Regions from separate parts of the Sphingomonas aerolata genome, predicted to be linked through region 2. Evidence: riboswitches for the same ligand, from Rfam matches in the RefSeq annotation. Region 2 holds a riboswitch; the other holds the start of a gene.
The links. A riboswitch is a leader RNA that binds a small molecule or an ion and turns the genes downstream of it on or off. The one in region 2 is predicted to bind thiamine pyrophosphate.
Positions count from the first base shown of each region.

Region 1: another riboswitch for thiamine pyrophosphate. It lies ahead of thiC (phosphomethylpyrimidine synthase ThiC); the one in region 2 lies ahead of NEF64_RS03715 (TonB-dependent receptor).

Region 1 is NZ_CP098762.1:400,912-406,496, reverse strand. It holds gene thiC (phosphomethylpyrimidine synthase ThiC) at 1-1,886, opposite strand, end outside; TPP riboswitch at 1,926-2,033, opposite strand; gene NEF64_RS01905 (MipA/OmpV family protein) at 2,122-2,985, opposite strand; gene NEF64_RS01900 (DUF2141 domain-containing protein) at 3,055-3,504, opposite strand; gene NEF64_RS19340 (sterol desaturase family protein) at 3,410-3,640, opposite strand; gene NEF64_RS01890 (hypothetical protein) at 4,026-4,877, shown strand; gene NEF64_RS01885 (GNAT family N-acetyltransferase) at 4,893-5,486, opposite strand.
Region 2 is NZ_CP098762.1:772,425-778,009, forward strand. It holds gene NEF64_RS03705 (outer membrane beta-barrel protein) at 1-417, opposite strand, end outside; gene NEF64_RS03710 (FadR/GntR family transcriptional regulator) at 625-1,347, opposite strand; TPP riboswitch at 1,512-1,600, shown strand; gene NEF64_RS03715 (TonB-dependent receptor) at 1,671-3,983, shown strand; gene NEF64_RS03720 (phosphotransferase enzyme family protein) at 3,998-5,149, shown strand; gene pnuC (nicotinamide riboside transporter PnuC) at 5,146-5,585, shown strand, end outside.

The sequences.
Region 1 (5,585 bases), 370 kb from region 2:
TCGCGGAACCTCTCGCTCATTTCCGCCATGCCCTTTTCCGCGTCGGCATGCGCGCCCTTGGCGAAGATCGCGCGGTTGGCGTCGGTCTGATCGACATCGGCTGCGAGGAACGTGTCGGCGGGGCCATTCTGTTTCGCGGCGAAGTCCCTCACCTCCTGCGTGATCTTCATCGAGCAGAATTTGGGACCGCACATCGAGCAGAAATGCGCGGTCTTGGCGCCTTCTGCGGGGAGCGTCTGGTCGTGATACTGCTCGGCCGTATCGGGGTCGAGGCTCAGGTTGAACTGATCGCGCCAGCGGAATTCGAAGCGCGCGCGGCTCAACGCGTCGTCGCGCACCTGCGCGGCGGGATGCCCCTTCGCCAGATCGGCGGCATGCGCGGCGAGCTTGTAGGTGACAACGCCGACCTTCACGTCGTCGCGGTCGGGGAGCCCGAGATGCTCCTTGGGCGTCACGTAGCAAAGCATGGCGGTGCCGTACCAGCCGATCTGCGCCGCGCCGATGCCGCTGGTGATATGGTCATAACCCGGCGCGATGTCGGTGGTGAGCGGCCCGAGTGTGTAGAAGGGCGCCTCGCCGCAGACCTCGAGCTGCTTTTCCATGTTTTCCTTGATCTTGTGCATCGGCACATGGCCGGGGCCCTCGATCATCACCTGGACATCGCTCTTCCATGCGCGGTGGGTGAGTTCGCCGAGCGTGTAGAGCTCGCTGAACTGCGCCTCGTCGTTCGCGTCGGCGATGCTGCCGGGGCGCAGCCCGTCGCCGAGCGAATAGGCGATGTCATACGCCTTCATGATCTCGGTGATCTCGTCGAAGCGCTCGTAGAGGAAGCTCTCCTTGTGGTGGCTGAGGCACCATTTCGCCATGATCGAGCCACCGCGCGAGACGATGCCGGTGACGCGCTTGGCGGTCATCGGGATATAGGCGAGGCGCACGCCCGCGTGGATCGTGAAGTAATCCACGCCCTGCTCCGCCTGTTCGATCAGCGTGTCGCGGAAGATTTCCCAGGTCAGATCCTCGGCGACGCCGCCGACCTTCTCGAGTGCCTGATAGATCGGCACGGTGCCGATCGGCACGGGGCTGTTGCGCAGGATCCATTCGCGCGTGTCGTGGATGTTGCGGCCGGTGCTGAGGTCCATCACCGTGTCCGCGCCCCAGCGGATCGACCAGACAAGCTTGTCGACCTCGGCGGCGACGTTCGACGCGACCGCGGAATTGCCGATATTGGCGTTGATCTTGACCAGGAAGTTGCGGCCGATCGCCATCGGCTCGGATTCGGGGTGATTGACGTTGTTGGGGATGATCGCGCGGCCGCGCGCGACCTCGTCGCGGACGAATTCGGGGGTGACGAAGTCGGGGATCGACGCACCGAAGCTCTCGCCGTCGCGCTTATACTCTTTCAGCATCGCGCGGCCGAGATTCTCGCGGGTCGCGACATATTCCATCTCGGGCGTGATGATGCCGCGGCGGGCATAGTGCATCTGGCTGACATTGGCGCCGGCCCTGGCGCGCAACGGGCGTGCGATACTGCCGGGGAATTGCGGCACGCCGCCCGAGCGGTCGGGGCCGAGCTGGCCATTATCCTCGGGCCGGACCGCGCGCGCGTCGTAACTTTCGACATCGCCCCGCGCCTCGATCCACTGGCGGCGGAGTTGCGGCAGGCCGGCGTTGATGTCGATCGTGGCGCGCGGGTCGGTGTACGGACCGCTGGTGTCGTAGACGCGCAAGGGCGGCTCGGAACAGCTGGGGTCGAGCACGATCTCGCGCATCGCGACGCGGACGTCGGGGCTGGAGGGCACCGCGACATGGATCTTCCGCGAGCCGCGGATCGGGCCGGTGGTGACGCCGATGTCGGCGGTCGGGATGCGGGGATCGTAATCGGCCATGCGCTTGCTCCTAAAGGTCTCGGAGCAAGGCATGCGGTTCTGTGGCGACCGCTCCCTCCCTCCGCCGGTATCAACCGGATCAGGTTCAGCGGGTCGAAGGCTCCTGCCTTCCTCTCAAGCGCGGATCGGCGCTCCCCCGGGGTAGGGCGAGCATAGGCGCAACGGACGGGGGCGCAAACGAAAAACCCCGCGCGGTCGGGCCGCACGGGGTTTCGGGTCGATCGGCGGGTTGCGATCAGAAGGTGTAGGTCAGGCCCACCGCGCCGAGCCACTGGTCGGCATCGCCGACGTCCGCGACGATCGGGCTGTCCTTGTACTTGCCGAGCATGCGGCCGTAGAGCACGCCCGCGCCGACGCCGAACCCACGGCGCAGATCGCCCGACAGGCTCTGCAACGCGAAGGCGGAGACGTTGACGCGGCGGAAACCGCTGTCGTTGATGTCATAGGTGCGCAGACCGCTGTTGATCGTGCCGATCGGCGTGACCGCCGCATAGGTCCGGCCAAAGCCCTTGCCCGCATAATCCGCCGATAGGCCGAAGGCGACCAGGGTGCGGACCGACAGCGGCGTGGTGTAGTTGACCTGCGGGGTGATGACATAGCTGTCGTGCGTGCCCGACACGTCGTGGATATAGGCGACGCGCGCGGTCAGCGTGTCGTAATCGCTGGTGATGACGCCGGTCTTGCCGATGCCGACAAAGCCGCCGACTTCATAGGCCGTGTCGATCTTGCCGAGCGCGCGGACCTGCCGGTTGTCGACCCGGCCCGTGCGATCGGTGCGGACGGCGGCGATGACGCCGACTTCGTAGTTGATGCCGACCGACCCGGTATTGGGGATCAGGTTCACATAGAGCTGCGTACCGCGCGTGAAGAAATCATGCCCGCGGACCGTACCGATCGCGACCGCGCCGGGGGTGAAGCTGTTGCTGTCCGCACCCTCGTAATCGGGAAGCGACGCGACACCCAGACCGAGTGTGATGCGGTTGTTGTCGGCGGGATCGGTGATTGGCGGGGTCGGATTGGGATCCGTCTGCGCAAGTGCCGGCGTGGCGAGGGCGACTGCCGCGGTTGCGGCAGTCAGAACGAGTGAGAATGCGCGCAAGGACGGGCTCCGGACAAAAAGGTTCCACCGCGCAACGCGGGGCAACCCCATTCGGTCCGTTGCAATCCGTCAGAAGATGTAACGCATCCTGACCTGTTGCATTTCGGCATCACCGACGAGCATGAACCGTGCCGCGGAAAAGCGCGGCGGTCCGAAGCGTACCGCCGCGTTGTTCGAGAAGCCATAGCCCTCGCGCGGGATACCCGCGATCGTGTCGAGCTTGGAGTTGCTGTTCTCGTCATGGATGATCGCCAGCGCATAGCCGCGCTGCGGCAGGCCCGGAAAGCTCGTCGTCCGGACCGCGGCGGGCAGGGTCCGGGTCAGCGCCTTGGCATCGTCGACACAGGCGGGGAAATTGTCGGGGTCGGCGGTCAGACAGATACGGATCAACCCCTTGGCCGAGCGAAGATTGTCGACCTCAACGTCAAGCCGCGTGACCGGGCTCGCCGCCGCCAGAACGGCCCAGAGCGCCGCCGCGGCCAGCACGCGCGGCAGCCTTGGCATGCGATATGCCTGCATCGCCGTGCTCCCGGTCGGTGCCGCAGAGCCGATCCCAGAACCGGAAAGTGAGCTCATAATTGCACCTGTATCGTTCATGATGTGGCTGATGGTGGCTGGCCGTGATCAGCCATGTCCCCAATGCTCCCCTCCACATGAACCGGGGAAAAACCTCCCGGCCCATCGGATTGGCCCCCTCCATAACGGTCATGACCGTCAGAGCCAAACCGAGCGCACCGCCAGGGTCGGAATCGCGACGACCCGTAGCGGAATTATCACAGCAACGGCAGCGCCTAGATTGGAGCGAACGCCTTTGCAGCACACGCGGTCGGCGGGCGCACCCGGTAAAACGTCAATCGCAGACAAGGAGATGACGAGCGTGATCGTCATGCCGCGCTCACAAGCATCTGCGCGTGCCGGGTGATGGCCGCTCGTACACCGCGATCGGGAAGATGACCGCGCGCGCATCCCGCAGAAGGTCGTTGTCGCCGGATCACGACTTTCATAGCATCCTCCGCACGACATAATCGGGGACCACAATAGTGATTTTACTCGCAATGCTGCTGCAATCGGCCCAGCCCGTGCCGACCGCCGCTCCGCGACAATTGCCACCGCTTCACGGTGGGCCTGCAGAAATGACCTGCCCGGTGGGCGGCGAGACGTTCTCGGCATGGCAGCCCGCGATGTTCAGCACCTATGGCGAGCGCCCCGACGGCAAGCCGTACAGCTATTTGCCCTTTCCGTTTCCGCTTCCTGAATGCCCGAGCAACAAGTTGGTCGTTTTCGACAAGGTCTCGACCCAGGACGCGGAAAACCTCGCGCGGCTGATCGGCACCGCCGATTATAAACGGCTGATCGGCTCGGAGACGACCTATTACCGGGCCTATTGGCTCGCCGGAAAGCTGGGCCGGCCGGAGGTTCTGCGTCTCGGACTTTTGCTGTCGGCCATCTGGCAGGTGACGCCCGATCCGAGGTCCCAAATCAGCACCGACGCGCAAAATAGCCAGTTCCAGCGATATCAGACATTGTTCATCCGTGGCGTTCGGGCATTGGGCCCTGCAACGCCCGTAGCGGACCGGCTATGGCTGGAGGCACGGGCCGCGAACGCTGCCCGGCAGATGGGTCGGTTCGACGAGGCAGCGAGGCTGATCGATACGGCCGATCGATCGCTCACGCTCGTTACCGACAAGCGCGGGTGGGATACCTATCTTGCCAAATTGCGCGCCGTCATCGCGCGCAAGGATGCTGGCGTCGAACCGCTCGACATGATCCCGGAGCAAGAGGTCGCCTTCACCTGCCTGCGCCGGCCGCCATCGACCAGCTTCGACAAAGCCACGTGCACGAGCCCGGAGGTCGTCGCACGGATGGCGACGCTCAACGCCAAGCCGAAATAGCCGCCTCGAACGCGGTCAGGCGCGTCGGTCGAGGATCAGGATCGGCGCGTCACGATAACGACCCTCGATGCGCAGGCGGTAGCCGAGGCGCTCGGCGAGGCGGAGCGAGGGCGCGTTGCCGGGGTCGATGATGCAGGTCGTGGCGGCGATGCGCGGGTCGGCCCAGGCCAGGACTGCCGCCATCGCCTCCGACGCATAACCCTGTCCCTGCGCGTCGCCGGTCAGCGTCCAGCCCATTTCGGGGCCGACCGCACCGGGACCGTCGATCGGCGGCAGGATCGCGCGCCGCGCTTCGATCAGACCCATCTCGCCGATCAGCCGGCCGGTCGCGGTCTCGCGCACGATCCAGCTACCATAGCCGAACGCGGTCCACTGCCCGATCGAGCGGAGCAACCGGATCCACACCTCCTCGCGACTGCGCGGCGTGCCGCCGATCATCGCATAGACGCGGGCGTCGGCCCACATCGCGGCGCAATCGTCGAGATCGGCAGGGACATGGCCGCTCAGCGTCAGGCGCGCCGTGGCCAGCATCGGAGCCTGGGGGTGGCGGGGGCCGGGATCGCTGGCGTGCGGTGCGGGCGAAGCGTCGGTCGGGTGTGAGGGGGGCATGGCGGCTCCGGATCTGGCATGGACATAGTGGCGGAGATGGCGGCGGCGCGCCATGCCCGACCTGACGTCCCCCGTCCCTTCGCGTCCGTCACGTGGTGG
Region 2 (5,585 bases):
GCCGGTCACGCTGCAGGGCGCGCCGACCGGGGTCGTCACGCTCGAGGTCAGGTTGATCCGCTCGCGATCGAGGCCGCTGAACCGGGTGTTGAAATCATAGCCGACCGTGCCGCCGGCGGTGACGCGGGTGCGTCCGAAGATGCGATTCAGGTCGACGGCCAGCGCCGGCGAAACGCGGATATTGTCGCGCGGCCCGCTCCCGCGCGCGTCGTTGAGACGCAGCACGTTGCTGTCATAGACGCTGGTGATCACCGGCACGACACGAAACCGGTCGACATTGCCCGCGACGGGCACGCTGACGGGTGTGTTGACGTTGACCGTCTGTGCCTGCGCACCGCTCACCAAACCGCCGGTCATGGCCGCCGCGAGCGCGACCTTGCCGATCCGTGCAGTTCGCTCGTCTCGAGCCCTTCGCATTGTTTCCCGTCATGTTTTCAATTGCTACCCGCATGATGCGCGGTCGCATTTCGTCCTTCGAGCTATTCCGGCGCTTGTCAAATCTCGACTCGCGGCACCGGGCCCAAGGGCACCGCGTCTCGATAAGTGAAAAGCGCGATCAGGTCGAGTGACGGCGTCACACGGTGCTGTCCCTTGATCGTACACCGGGTCGCGACGATTCGGGTGTCAGGCCTCGGCGATCAGGCTGAGCACGTCGCCGATCAGGCGTCGCATCGCGTCGCGCGCACCATCGGCATCGCGCGCGGCGATCGCGACGGCGACCGCGGCATGGTCGGCGATGTTCGCGCTGCGCCCCTTGATACGGTTGGTGAAGCGGATCGAGGTGCGAAGCGCGGTTTCGACCACCGACTGGAACTGTGCGTAGAAGGGGTTGCGCGACGCGCGCAGGACGGCGACGTGGAACGCGATGTCCGCGTCGAGTGGATCGTCATAGCTGCGCTCAGCCGCGGCCATCCGCGCCAGCCCCGCCTCGATCGCGACCATGTCCTGTTCGGTGTGGTACAGCGCCGCGAGCGCCGCCGCTTCGGGTTCGATCCCGATCCGCAGCTGGTTGAACTGCTGGAGCAGCTCGACCGAGAATTTGCGGTCCAGCAGCCAGCGCAGCACATCGGTGTCGAACAGGTTCCAGCTGCTCGCTGGCTGGACGATCGTGCCCTGTCGCGGGCGCGCGCTAACCAGTCCCTTGGCGGTCAGCATCTTGACCGCCTCGCGGGTCACCGATCGGCTGACGCCATGCGCCACCGCGATCTCCGCCTCGGTCGGGAAGGGCCGATCCGTATATTGGCCGGTCACGATGGCCTTGCCGAGCAGGTCGAGCATGCCATGCGTAAGGTTCCGTCCCAGATCCCGATTCTCCAGGGCAACGACGTCGGTCAGCACACGCTCCATAAAGCCTGTGTGGCGCAAACCGGTCCGGCTGTCACCCACTGCAAGCGTCTGGGTGGCGTGGATTGTCATATAATTCTGCCGCGCGTGTGCCGGGAAGGCGCTGCGGAAGGGCGAACGGGCAATAACGCTATCCCCGGAAGACCGAACCCCCTAGACGGCGCGCTCCCCGGGGGGCCGCTGACGCGCGGCTGAGAGGTGGGCTGCAGACCATGACCCGCTGAACCTGATCCGGTTGATACCGGCGTAGGGAGGGCTGGCGGCGCGTCCGTCGTCCCTCCGTGTGGAGTGGACGCAAGACCGTGATGATCCTTCGATTTGACCTGATGACGGGCCGGCCGCCCCGTGTTGCATGTACTGCGCTGGCAGTGGCACTTGCTGCTGTGGTGGCCTTCGCCCCCGCCAGCGCGCAGACGCAGGCGGATTCGCGGGACGGCGCCGACCCGGTCGATATCCGCGTGGTCGGCCTTCTCGATCCCGAGGGGCTGCTCCCCGACCAGACGGTGCCCAAGTCCGAGAGCGCGATCGCCGCGGCGTTCATCACCAAGCAGGCGCCGACGCTCAACGCGTTCCAGCTGGTCAACCTCCTGCCCGGCGCGACCGTCGCGTCGAGTGATCCTTACGGTCTGTCGACCAGTTCGAGCCTGACGTTGCGCGGGCTGGGGCAGGACGAGATCGGCGTGACGATGGAGGGCGCGCCGCAGAACGACATTGGCTATTATTACGCCTATCCCTCGCAGTTCGCCGATACCGAGAATCTCCAGCGGATCGCGCTGGCGCAGGGCGCGGTCGATATCGCGTCGCCGACGCTGGGCGGTGCGGGCGGGTCGCTGTCGCTCTGGCTCGACGATCCGAGTGCGGCGCCGCGCGGGCTCGTCGACCTGTCGATCGGATCCTATGCGGCGCGGCGCGGCTTCGTCCGGCTCGATAGCGGACGGATCGGCCAGACGGGGCTGCGGGCCTTCGTCTCTTATTCGAACACGCGCGCGAACAACTGGCGCGGTGCCGGCCATGACACGCGCCAACATGTCGATGCCAAGCTGCTCGGCGAATGGGGCAACGGCAACCGCGCGAGCCTGGCGCTGTCGTTCAACGACGCGAACTCGTCGACCTATCGCAGCCCGACGCTCGCCGAATGGCGCGCGCAGGGACGCGATTTCAACTTCGATGCGCGGTACAGCGCGGGCAACACCAATTACTGGCGGCTGTACCGCGCGCCGTTCCGCAACCTCTATGCGTCGGCGCCGGTGCATCTGGCGCTGGGCGCAGGGGTAACGCTCGACAGCACCAGCTATCTGCAGTTCGGCTACGGCAATTCGCCCTATGGGACGCAGCTCGGCACGACCGGCAATTTCCTCGGCATCGAGCCGCTCGCCGATCCGATCGCGCTGCCGGGTGCGGTCGACGGGGTCGCGACGGTGCTGGGCAATTATACCGGCGACCAGCGCCGCGTGGGCACGGTCAACACGCTGACAATCGAGCGCGGCATCCACCGGCTGACCGCGGGGCTGTGGTTCGATCACGGCACCGACCGCGTCGTCCAGTCCTACACCGCGGTCGGCGCCGACGGCGCACCGGCCGATCGCTGGGGGTATCGCGCAAAGGCGATCCGGACCGCGGACGGCCGGTTGCTCGCCTATGAGAACCAGCGGACCGTGACGGTGACCAAGGCGGCGTTCCTGGCCGACCATGTCACGCTGACCCCGCGTCTTGCGGTCGATATCGGGTTCAAGGGCGTCAACGTGCTGCGCAGCGGGCGCAACTACCTGCCCGGGCCGCAGGACCGCGTCCGCCTCGACAGCTTCGCCGCGCTGCCGCGGGCGGCGGTGCATTACGAGATCGACGACCGGCAGCAGCTGTTCGCCAACATCACGACGAACTTCCGCACGCCGAACGAGTTCACGCTCTACGACAGCTATGCGGGCGGTGCGCTGGTCAGCGCGGGGACGACCGCGCTGAAGAACGAATATGCGGTCTCGCAGGAGCTGGGCTATCGCTATATCGGTACAGCGCTGTCCGCATCGGTGACGGGGTTCCATTATGATTTCCGCAACCGCCAGTTGGCGACGGTCATCAACAATGGCGGCGCGCTGGTCAATTCGACGCTGAATGTCGGGGGGCAGAGTTCCTACGGGATCGATGCGGAGATCGACTATCGCCCGGCGCGCGGTGTCAGCGTCTATGTCTCGGGCGAATATCTGCGCGCGCGGATCAGCGACGACCTGCCGGTCGGCGACGATTATCTGCCGACCCGCGGCCGGCATGCGGTCTCCAGCCCGACCGTCCAGGTCGGTGGCGGCGGGACCTATGACGACGGACGGCTGTTCGGCAGTGTCGCGGTGAAATATGTCGGCCGGCAATATGCGACCTTCGTCAATGACGAGAGCATCAAGGGCTATGCGACGCTCGACCTGTCGGTCGGCGTGCATCTGGCGTCGATGCTCGACGGCAAGCGGACCGACCTGCGGCTGAACGCGATCAACGTGACCGATCCGCGCGTGCTGGCGGGGGTGCAGTCGGTCTCGACCAATGCGCGCGACGTGATCGGGCGCGGGGGGACGCTGATCGCGGGATCTGCGCCGACCTATTATGTCGGGAGTGGTGCGGCCGTCATGGCGACCATCTCGCGCGGCCTGTGACCGATGCCGGCGCGATGAGCGGCGCGGGCTCGCCGGCGGCGCATCTGGTCCACGGGATGGGCACCGACATGGCCGCGCCGAGCTGGCCGGCGATCACCGCCGAGGAAGCCGCGACCGTGGCCGCGCAGTTTCCGGCCGCCGGTCCGCTCGAGCGCGTGCACTGGCATTCGCCGCGGCCCTTCTCCGCGGCGGCGCTGATCGAGACCGGGCAGGGGATGTTCCTGCTCAAGCGGCATCACCGCCGGATGCGGACGCCCGATCAGCTTGGCGCGGAGCACCGGTTCATCGCGCATCTGCGGACGCGCATTACGGTGCCCGAGGTCATGACGCTCGCCCCCAGCGACAACGGCGCGCTGGCCCGTGGCGACTGGACCTATGAACTGCATCGCAAGGCCCCCGGCGTCGACCTGTATCGCGACCGGCCGTCCTGGACGCCGTTCCTGTCGCTCGCGCAGGCGCGTGCGGCGGGCGTTGCGCTGGCCCGGCTGCACCGCGCGTCGCAGGGGTTCGACGCGCCCGCGCGACCGCCGCAACCGCTGGTCGCCAGCTTCACCATCCTGCCCGATCCCGATCCGATCGCGGCGGCGGAACGCTATGTCGCGGCACGGCCGGCGCTCGCCGCGTTCCTTGCCCCGCGGCCGTGGCGGCGCGAGATCGCGTCGCTGTTCAGCGCGCTCGGCGACGGGTTGCAGCCGCGGCTCGCCGCGCAGCCGCCTTTGTGGACGCATAATGACTGGCATCCCTCCAACCTGCTCTGGGAGGCGGAGGACGTGCGGACCGTCTTCGATTTTGGGCTGGCGGACCGGACCTGCGCGCTGCACGACGTGGCGATCGCGATCGAACGCAGCGGTGTTGCCTGGCTGGCGCTCGGGCAGGGCGCAGACGCCGCGATCGGCCAGCCCGAGGCGGCGTGTGCGCTGCTGGCGGGCTATGGGGCGACGACCGCGTTTGGTGCGGAGGATCGGGCGACGCTCGTCCGGCTGCTGCCGCTGGTACATCTCGAATTCGCCCTGTCGGAGGTCGCGTATTTCGCGGGGGTGCTCGGCGACATGAGCGCGGCGGCGCTGGCCTGGGACGGCTATCTGATCGGCCATGCAGCTTGGTTCCTGTCCGAACCGGGGCAGGACTTCCTCCGCCGGATCGCCGATGCGGAGAGCGGCGCGTGACGATGCTCGAGATCGCCGCGGTCGCCGTCAGTTTCCTCGGCATCTGGCTGACCGCGGTGCGGCGGCTGTGGTGCTGGCCGGTCAATTTGCTGGCCTGTGCGCTGTACTTCAAGCTGTTCCTCGACGTGCGGCTCTATGCGGACATGATGCTGCAGGCGGTGTTCGCGGGCGCGCTGGTCTATGGGTGGCGCAACTGGGCGCGCGGGCGGCAGGATGCGGGCGATGTCGCCGTCCTACCGCTACGGCCGATCCACGCGCTGGCGGGGCTTTGCGCCGGTGCGGGTGCCGCGATGGCGATCGGCTTTTTTATGAGCCGCTATACCGACGCGGCGCTGCCCTGGATCGATGCGACGCTGAGCAGCTTCAGCCTCGTCGCGCAATATTGGACCGCGCGGCGGCACAGTGCGAGCTGGCTGCTGTGGATCGTCGTCGACAT